4 regions of the Selenomonas sputigena ATCC 35185 genome follow, and region 1 is predicted to be linked to each of the others. Evidence: riboswitches for the same ligand, from Rfam matches in the RefSeq annotation. Region 1 holds a riboswitch; each other region holds the start of a gene.

Evidence for each region. Region 1 has a riboswitch for cobalamin ahead of SELSP_RS04605 (methylmalonyl-CoA mutase family protein). Riboswitches for the same ligand answer to the same signal wherever they lie in the genome.
Region 2: it holds a riboswitch for cobalamin, as region 1 does, so the genes downstream of both, SELSP_RS08975 (ABC transporter substrate-binding protein) here and SELSP_RS04605 (methylmalonyl-CoA mutase family protein) in region 1, are expected to answer to the same signal.
Region 3: it holds a riboswitch for cobalamin, as region 1 does, so the genes downstream of both, SELSP_RS10935 (TonB-dependent receptor) here and SELSP_RS04605 (methylmalonyl-CoA mutase family protein) in region 1, are expected to answer to the same signal.
Region 4: it holds a riboswitch for cobalamin, as region 1 does, so the genes downstream of both, nikB (nickel ABC transporter permease) here and SELSP_RS04605 (methylmalonyl-CoA mutase family protein) in region 1, are expected to answer to the same signal.

The regions. Positions count from the first base shown of each region.
Region 1 covers NC_015437.1:1,023,367-1,025,567, forward strand. Annotated here, with positions in the region: gene SELSP_RS04595 (type I glutamate--ammonia ligase) at 1-271, shown strand, start outside; gene SELSP_RS04600 (hypothetical protein) at 327-590, opposite strand; cobalamin riboswitch at 720-893, shown strand; gene SELSP_RS04605 (methylmalonyl-CoA mutase family protein) at 1,127-2,201, shown strand, end outside.
Region 2 covers NC_015437.1:1,943,962-1,946,162, forward strand. Annotated here, with positions in the region: gene SELSP_RS08975 (ABC transporter substrate-binding protein) at 1-895, opposite strand, end outside; cobalamin riboswitch at 1,198-1,390, opposite strand; gene SELSP_RS08980 (nucleoside/nucleotide kinase family protein) at 1,607-2,191, opposite strand.
Region 3 covers NC_015437.1:2,393,294-2,395,494, reverse strand. Annotated here, with positions in the region: gene SELSP_RS10940 (DUF438 domain-containing protein) at 1-326, opposite strand, end outside; cobalamin riboswitch at 506-678, shown strand; gene SELSP_RS10935 (TonB-dependent receptor) at 875-2,201, shown strand, end outside.
Region 4 covers NC_015437.1:1,256,687-1,258,887, forward strand. Annotated here, with positions in the region: gene SELSP_RS05665 (lysylphosphatidylglycerol synthase transmembrane domain-containing protein) at 1-480, shown strand, start outside; cobalamin riboswitch at 594-843, shown strand; gene nikB (nickel ABC transporter permease) at 1,073-2,017, shown strand; gene nikC (nickel transporter permease) at 2,014-2,201, shown strand, end outside.

The DNA.
Region 1 (2,201 bases):
CATTCCTGAGAATCGCGACATCGTGCGCAAGGCAAAGGAAGTGCAGGCGACCTTCGTGACGGATCAGGACTCCTACAACTGGAACAAGATCAACGGCATTCGCTCGTATCTCGCGAAGGACAGCATCGACGAAAAATCTCTGTTCACGCTTCTCATCAAGGCTTTGAACGAAGGCGATTACGCCGTGGCATCGGGTCTGCAGGTGGAGATGTATGACAAGATCGAGGAACTCAAGGCGCTTTATGATGCCTATATCAAGAATATGATCTGATGGCTTGCCGCCAAAAAGCGCTTTCGCGGGCGCTTTTTGGCGGCAATTACGTTTCTCAATAAATATGGTACGTCTTCCAGGGAATCTGCTCGACCTTGACCGTCTTTAGAAAATCGACGATGTCCTTTCTGCCATAGTAGCGCGGATTGCCGTCCTTGTCCTGCGACATCAGGATGATGGGCATGTTGCGGAAGAAGGGGGCGATCTCATTGCGGAACGATACGGCGCGAGCCGTGTACTGCGTGACGTGGGGTTTGACGACGACGATGGCGAAGGTCACGCCCTGCTCGATGATGACGGATCCATGAACTTTGATCATGCGGTGTCTCCTTGTGCAATTTTGAAGAATCGTAGAAAATCTATGCAGAATCAAACCATATTTTTATTGTAAAAGACTTCGGGAGTATTGACAATCCCCAATAAACAGAGTTAATATAAAGATGAAAACAACATATTGTTGGAGACAGGTGTCGCAAGACTTAATAGGGAATTCGGTAGAAGCCGGAGCGGTCCCGCCACTGTAAGAGGAGTCCTTCATAAAAGGCCACTGGAGAAATCTCTGGGAAGGCATGATTGGACGATGAATCTGAGCCAGGAGAACTGCCTGTTTTGACATCACCGTCAGCGCGATTTGCGCTGGTACCTGCGAGCGATGGGTAGGGGATTTTGTCATTTCACGGCAGGCTCTCCGGCGCAGATTTGCACCGGATTTTTTATTGGAAAATGCACTTTGCACGGACATGATGTGCAGAAGAGATTTCCTGCAAGCCTGTTCACGAAAATGACGAAGCCGCCCTCGACTGCAGGGCGGCTTTTTGTTGTATTCCGTATTATTTCAAGGGAGGCTGTGGAAATATGAGCAATGAGACAAAGGGTCAGGACGAGAATCTTGACCTGCAGGCCATCTTGAAGAAGGCCGAACAGCAAACGAGTTTCCCCGATGTGCCGCTCGACGAATTTGAACCGCCGACGTATGACGAGTGGAAAGAGGCATGCGTCGAACTCTTGAAGGGGGCGCCCTTCGAGAAAAAGATGTTCACGAAAACGTACGAGGGCATCACCTTCGAGCCGATGTATACGCACAAGATGACGGACGAGATCCTGCCGAGGACGGACTTCCCTGGCATGGACAACTTCCTGCGCGGTGTGCGTCCGAACGGCTATATCGAACAGCCCTGGGGCATCGCGCAGTCGTGCGATGAGACGCTGCCCGAGGAAAACAACGAACTCTTGCACCGTGAAGTGGAGAAGGGATCGACGATCTACAACATCCGCCTCGATTCGGCGACGCTCCTCAACAAGGATGCCAAGGACGCTGAAAAAATCGGTGATGAAGGCTGCAATATTACGACGGTCGAGGATATGCACACGACGCTCAACGGTTTGAAGCTCGACCAGCATCCGCTCTATATCTATGCGGGCGCGTCGTCCCTGCCGATGCTGTCTCTCGTCGCTGCGTCCGTCAAGTCTGACGGCGGTGATCTCGCGAAGCTCGGCGGCTTCGTGGGAGCAGATCCCTTGGGCGAGTTGATTCAGCGCGGCGAGAACTACGCTTCGCTGCCCCAGCTCTACGATGAAATGGCGGAGGCTGCTCTCTGGGCGAAGCAGTATGCGCCGAATCTCAAGACGATCATGGTGCGCAGCGATGCCGTTTCGCGCGGCGGCGCCAACGACGTGCAGGAAGTTGCCTCGACGCTCGCCGTCGGTGTCGCTTACCTGCGTGCCCTCATGGAACGCGGGCTTACGGTCGACGAGGCGGCAGGGCAGATGATGTTCGGCTTCTCGATGGGCGCGAACTTCTTCCTGCAGATTGCGAAGCTTCGTGCGGTTCGCCCGATTTGGGCGCAGATCGTCAAGGCGTTCGGCGGCGGAGAAGAGGCGCAGCGCATCCACGTACATGCACGTCCCGCATTGTTTTTCAAGACGGTTT
Region 2 (2,201 bases), 920 kb from region 1:
GAATAAATTCGGGATTGACAGGCCCCGCCGACGCGACTACATCTTTTGTAATGAGATCGGCGCCGCACACTGTTGCCAATGCGCCCCATGCAACCTTGTTGCTGTATGCAGTGCCAAATCCTTCTGGCCCTTCATTGCCCGTCTCGATATAAACCGTCGGTTTCGGCTTGTTGATCTTATTGATGCGATCGGTAACCTTTGTCACGTGTTCCGTATAAAACTTTTTGAGCTCTTCCGCGCGCTCCTCTTTGCCCAACGCCTTGCCGATGGCTTCAATCGAACGCTGATGATTTTCAAGCTTCTCCGCATGATAGTCGATATAAATGGTCGGTATTCCGGCTGCATCGATCTTCGGCTTCACATCGGATTCGTACTGATCTTTCATATTCAACGGGATAAAGATGACATCCGGATTCAGGGAAATCACCTTTTCCGTATCGAAGGTCTTTTCATTCACGGCGCCGATGAGAGGAATCTTTTCCAGTTCCGGAAGATCTGCTTTGAAATGATTCCACATATCGGTACGATATTTGCTCAAATATGGATCGATTCCAACGATGATATTGGCAACATCCTTGCCTGTCAGTGCCGCCATCGTCATAAACGCACCGCCCGAAGCACTCCACTGCACAACGACGCGTTCTGCCGGCTTTTTCAACGTGACCGTCTGTCCTGTCACATCCGTAATCTCAATGGGTTTTTCATTCTGCGCCGCATCCTTCTTCACATCTCTGGAACCTCCGCAGGCCGTGAAGATCATGCTGACCAGCAGAAGAAGAACCACGGCAACGGAAACAATATACTTCTTTGTATGAAACATGAAAACACCTCGTTTCTTAAACTTTCGAAACAACTTCTCACAGATTCCGCCGGATCGCCGTCGATCCGGATCCAAGCGAACGCATATCGTCTTTCGCTCCTGCAATCACCCCCCCACAAAAGTCTCTCTTCCAACTTCGGATTTCGATTCTGCTCGTATTTCTCATACTCGTTATACACGGTTCGATGCACTCTATGCACGGGCAGCGGTGCATTCGCAATGAGCCAGCCTCCCGCTTTTCTCCACACAAAAAGTCCGTTTCCACCAAGGAACCGGACTTTAATCTAGTCTGCACAAAGACACCATGCCTGATAAGCTCAGGTACAGTATGAGCATCCATGTACACAAAATCTCCATCCCCGTCACTCGCAGGTCTATCGGCGATTGTCAATCAGGCAGTTCTCCTGGCTTCAGTTCATCGTTTCTTTGCGCCTTCCCAAGAAAGATCTCAGTGACTAAAAACGCTATGCGTTCTTCTGCAAAGTCGCTCGCTGTTACAGTGGCGTGACCGCTTTGGCTTATACCAAATTCCCTATTAAGTCCAAAGACACCTAATTCAATCATATGAAATTTTTATTATATGATAACATGAGGCCTTTAACGTGTCAATCAAAAAGCATAATATTGTTGGCAGTGTAAACTACACGCACAAACGTCCACTTCGTGGACATTGTGCGCCGCCCTTACATGAAAGAGCCAATCAGTCTGCGCCTACGGCTTGACTTCTTGGACTTTCATGGTAAATTTCTCTGAAAAATAAAGAAGCAGCCCTTGCAGGCTGCCCCTTTACTGCACACATTCCTTGAGCTTTTCCGGCGGCAGAAGACGCATCAATCCCATGATTGCCAAGATCTGATCGAACGCCGTCCCCGGATTCGCCACATTTCGGATCTTCACGACATGCGTGGCGTCCTTCCAGTTGTCAAACTCACTGTTGTTTTCCGCATATTCCAAATGATACTTTATCTCACTATTCTTATGTCCGAGACGAATCATGCGCTCGACGAGCGTCACATAGTCGACCATGAGGAAGATCGTTTCGAAATTCTCTTTCAAAAGGCGCGAGAGCTGCTTGACGCCATTCGCCTCCAACATCACAAGGCTGATCTTATGCTCCTGCAGCGCCGAAAGAACGTCTTTTTTCAAGACGCCATAATAGTCGCCCTTATATGTGACGTGCACAATGAATTCCTGCTTGAAGAATTCCGCCTTGCCGACAAAGCGGTAAAATCTCGTATCGGAATCAATCTTTCCGGGCTTCCGCGTCGTATATAAAGGAATGTAATGTATCCCCATCTGCATGAGCTTGCCGATCAGCACCGTCTTGCCCGAAGCGTGCGGCCCGACCAGCGCATAAATCTTATTTGTCATAATCCTCTCC
Region 3 (2,201 bases), 1.2 Mb from region 1:
GCAGCCGCATGGGTGCAGCCGCAGCCGTCTTCGCCGTGCACATGGGGATGCGGCTCGTGCGTACCGCAAGAGCCGCACGCGTGCGCCGCAGCAGCTTCGTCCTGTTTGATCGTGAAACCGCGTGCCTCCAGCTCGCGCACGACGTCTTCCAGCTTCATTCCTTTGATCGCCACTCCCTTGGGCACGGTCATGACGCGGCCCATGACGTTCAAGACCATCGGATTCGTGATTTCCTTGAAGCCGATCTCCGCCATGGCCTGCTGAAATTCCGGAAATTCCTCGACAAGTTCCGCCACCGTTTTATTGAAGTCCAATTCCTTTTTCATATCGATCTCTCCTGTTCCAAATCTGAATGCGTTTCTCATTGCAGTCATTATAGCAGATAGGGATTGCGCTTGTCGTCATATTTGTTACGGGTTTTGGAGCAGCATTTGTTTAGTTTGGTATTGACAATGCCTGTGATGCATGATATTCTTTGGCGGAAGGATTGTTATGAAGAAATAAAAATTCTATATTTGGGTCAGGTGTCGCAAGACTTAATAGGGAAGTCGGTTGAAGCCGGCGCGGTCACGCCACTGTAACAGGGAGCACGCTGCAAAATGCCACTGAGGAAACTTGGGAAGGTGCAGCCGTGCGATGAACTGGAGCCAGGAGAACTGCCTGATCAACAATCACCGTTTGAACCTGCGAGCGATGGGGAGGAGATTTTGGCGGCAGCAAGCCCATGCCTTTTGCTAGACCGAGGCACAGCGTACAGCCATTGACGGAAGTTTTTGCACAGCCCCTCCTTTTTCGCGCACGAAAGGAGGGGTTGTGTTTTATTTTTGGAAATTGTGCGTGTAGTTTACTAGATGAGGAAAGGGAGTTCTGCAAAATGAATCCATGGAAAAAGAAATGCCTGACGCTTGCCGTCATCTGTTCCGTTATGGGAACAACCCAAGTGTATGCGGCGGAAAAAAGTGCTGAGACGACGAACACAGCAGTTGATTCGACGACGGTGTCCACGGAAACTTCGTCCGCGGCGGAGGGGCATGACCTCGGAGAGACGACCGTCACGGCGACGAGAGTCGCGGAACCTGTCAACAAAGTTCCCGCCAACGTCACCGTCATCACAGCGAAAGAACTTGAAAAGAGGCATGTCTTCAGTTTGCGCGAAGCGCTTGCGAGGGAGGCAGGCATCTATGTTGCGCCGACGGCAGAAGTGAAGGATGGCTTGGAGTTGCGTGGATTTAGTGGCCCGAACATCCTTGTCATGTACAATGGACAGCAGCTCAACACGGCCTTTGACGGCGGCGTCAATTGGGATTCCATCCCGCTCAGTGACATCGAGCGCATCGAGATCGTGCGCGGAGCTAGTTCCTCGCTCTACGGCGGTCATGCTGTCGCCGGTGTCATCAACATCATTACGAAGAAACCGAAAAAGCCGGAGAATCCCGAGCAGCAGCTCCTTCATGGCAAGATTGAAGTCTCTCACGGCAGCAACAACACATGGCAGCGCGGCATGCAGGTCACGGGCGGCGACGGTAAGCTCGACTTCCGTCTCGGTTACGAAAAACGTACATCGGATGGCTGGGTTGGGCACTATGCCACGACGGACGAGTGGTATGATACAGGCGTTACTCCGGATGCGACGGGCGTATTTCCGAAGCTTTCTGATGGTGAATATATCGTAGGCAGCCGTGGTGCAAGAAAAAAATCAAGTGAAAATGTCTTCTTTGACATGAATTACGACTTTGATGCCAACCGTTCGTTCAGCTACACCTATATGCACAATTCTTATAAGTATTCTTACCATGACCCCATCACTTATTTGCGTGATGCGAGCGGAAATCCTACATTTTCTGGGACGGTACTCTTGCCGAATGGCAATTATATCAGCGTCTCGCCAGGGGATTTTCTCGGCTATATGGGAAAGCGCGAGCAAGACGTCCACAAATTGCGCTATGAGGATAAGAAAAACTCTTTCACGGCGAACATCGGCTATAGCGACACCACGAAGGATGGTTATTCCGGTGCCTCGCGGCGCGCTACAAGCATCGATTGGACGGGATTGGGAAACCGAGCGGAATATCCTACGAAGAACTACAATATAGAAGCGCAAAAGAAATGGACGATTAAGAATCATACGCTGCTTGCAGGCTTTGCATGGATGAAAGACAAGATGCGCTATCGTGCCGTTGATCTTCATCATTGGAAGGATT
Region 4 (2,201 bases), 230 kb from region 1:
GCGTTCGACTACATCATCCTGCGCCTGACGAAGCGACTGAGTGCGAAGCGCAGCAAAAAGCTGCTCTCTTTCTATCGTGATCTCAAGATGGGTGTGCATCTCCTCGCGTCCTCGCCCAAGAGCATGCTTCGCATCTTTTTTGAATCAGGCTTAAGTCTCATGTTCATCTATGCCATCGTTCCGTGTCTTCTTTTGGGACTCGGCGTGACAGAAGCCGATTGGTACACGGTCATGGGGCGCATGATTTTCCTCAACATGCTGCTCTACTTCACGCCGACGCCCGGCGGTTCCGGCATCGCGGAGGGCGGATTCGTCCTGCTCTTTGCCGATTCCGTACCGGCAGGCACCGTCGGCATCCTCGCCGTTTGCTGGCGGCTCATCGCCGAGTACATCCCGTTCTTCATCGGTCTTTACTACACGCTCAAGGTATTTGGCAGAGATTTTATGCATCGCCAGATGGAGCAGCAGGAGGATGGCTGAGCGTACAGGTATATCGCAAGGAGAAATAATGTTTCTTAAAGAAAATTTTTTCGTGCGCTTGCCATGATAGGAACTTTGCTATATAATTACCGATAGTAATTGTTTTCTCAAAAATTCATACAGACGTCATAAGTGTCGCCGATGTATATCGGCGAGCGATGAGAGGAAAATGGGTGAAAGACCCATGCTGTCCCGCAGCTGTAATCGGGGAATTTGTTTCCATGGGAAACGCTGGAATCGCTGTTTCTTATGAAAGTGCTGAATGCGTCGGCACTTCCTGACATGTCACTGGGGAAAATCCGGGAAGACGGAAACAAACGATGATCCGAGAGCCAGAAAGCCTGCTTATGATAAGATTCATTGCTTGACTTACGAGAGATGAGGAGATGGATGCCAGGGTATATTCGTTGGCGGAATATACCCGTGGTATTTTGCGCTTGCAGGAAAAATCCGCATGTCTTGTCTTGGTTGACGGACATGCGTTTTTTTATGGAAATGCCGGATAGCTGGGCGTTTCCTTATAGAGACCGATTCTGAGGATTCGGTCGCAAATGTCTTTTTTATATGATTTTTAAGGAGATGAGGTATTGCATTGAAAGGAAAAGATTTGATACGTCGCCTGTGTCAGATGCTCATCACGCTTTTGGGCGTTACATTCTTGACATTCGGTCTGACGTATCTCGCTCCCGGTGATCCTGTAGAGATGATCCTGGAGACTGGCGATACGATGGTGTCGCAGGAAACTATCGAAAAGACACGTCACGAATTGGGGCTTGACCGTCCCTTCCATGAGCAGTATCTGCACTGGCTTTCCGGCTTGCTGCATGGCGATATGGGCATGAGCTATTCCGCCAAGATGCCGGTTGCCGAAAAGCTTGAGCAGAATCTTCTCGGCACGCTGCTTCTGGCAGGAACAGCAACCTTGATGATGCTCGTCGTTTCTGTGCCTTGCGGAGTCATCGCAGCTTTATATCGCAACCGTTGGCCGGATTATTTGATTCGCGGCGTGTCCTTTCTCGGCGTTTCGATGCCAAGCTTCTGGGTCGGCTTGCTGCTTCTCTTCGTCTTCGGTTTGAAATTGGGACTGTTCCCGATTTCGGGCGGCGAGGTCACTCTGGAAGGGTTGATTCTTCCGTCTGCAACCCTGGCGATCCTCCTGTCTTCCAAGTATACGAGGCAGGTGCGTATCGCCGTGCTCGAAGAGTTCAGTCAGGATTACGTCATCGGCGCCAAGGCTCGCGGTCTGTCCATGCAGCGCATTCTGTGGCGCCATGTGCTGCCCAATGCGTTTTTGCCGCTCATCACGCTCTTCGGTTTGGCTCTAGGCTGGCTCTTGGGCGGTGTGGCGATCGTCGAGATCGTCTTCGGCTGGCCCGGCATAGGCCGCCTGGCGGTGCGGGCGATCGAGATGCGAGACTATCCGTTGTTGGAGGGATTCGTTCTCTGGACAGCCATCTTCTACATGGTAGTCAACTTCCTTGTGGATCTGTCCTATGTGTATCTTGATCCGCGCCTGAAGAAGGGGGAGAGGCCATGAGCAAGGACGCAAAGCTCCTGCGCTTCTATTCCATATTGGCAGGGTTGATCTTCCTCACAGCGCTTCTCGCGCCCTTCATCTTGACGCAGGATCCCTATGAGTCGTCGATGCAGCAGGCATTTCTGCCGCCTTCCGCCGAGCATTGGTTCGGAACGGATAAACTCGGGCGCGATCTCTTTACGCG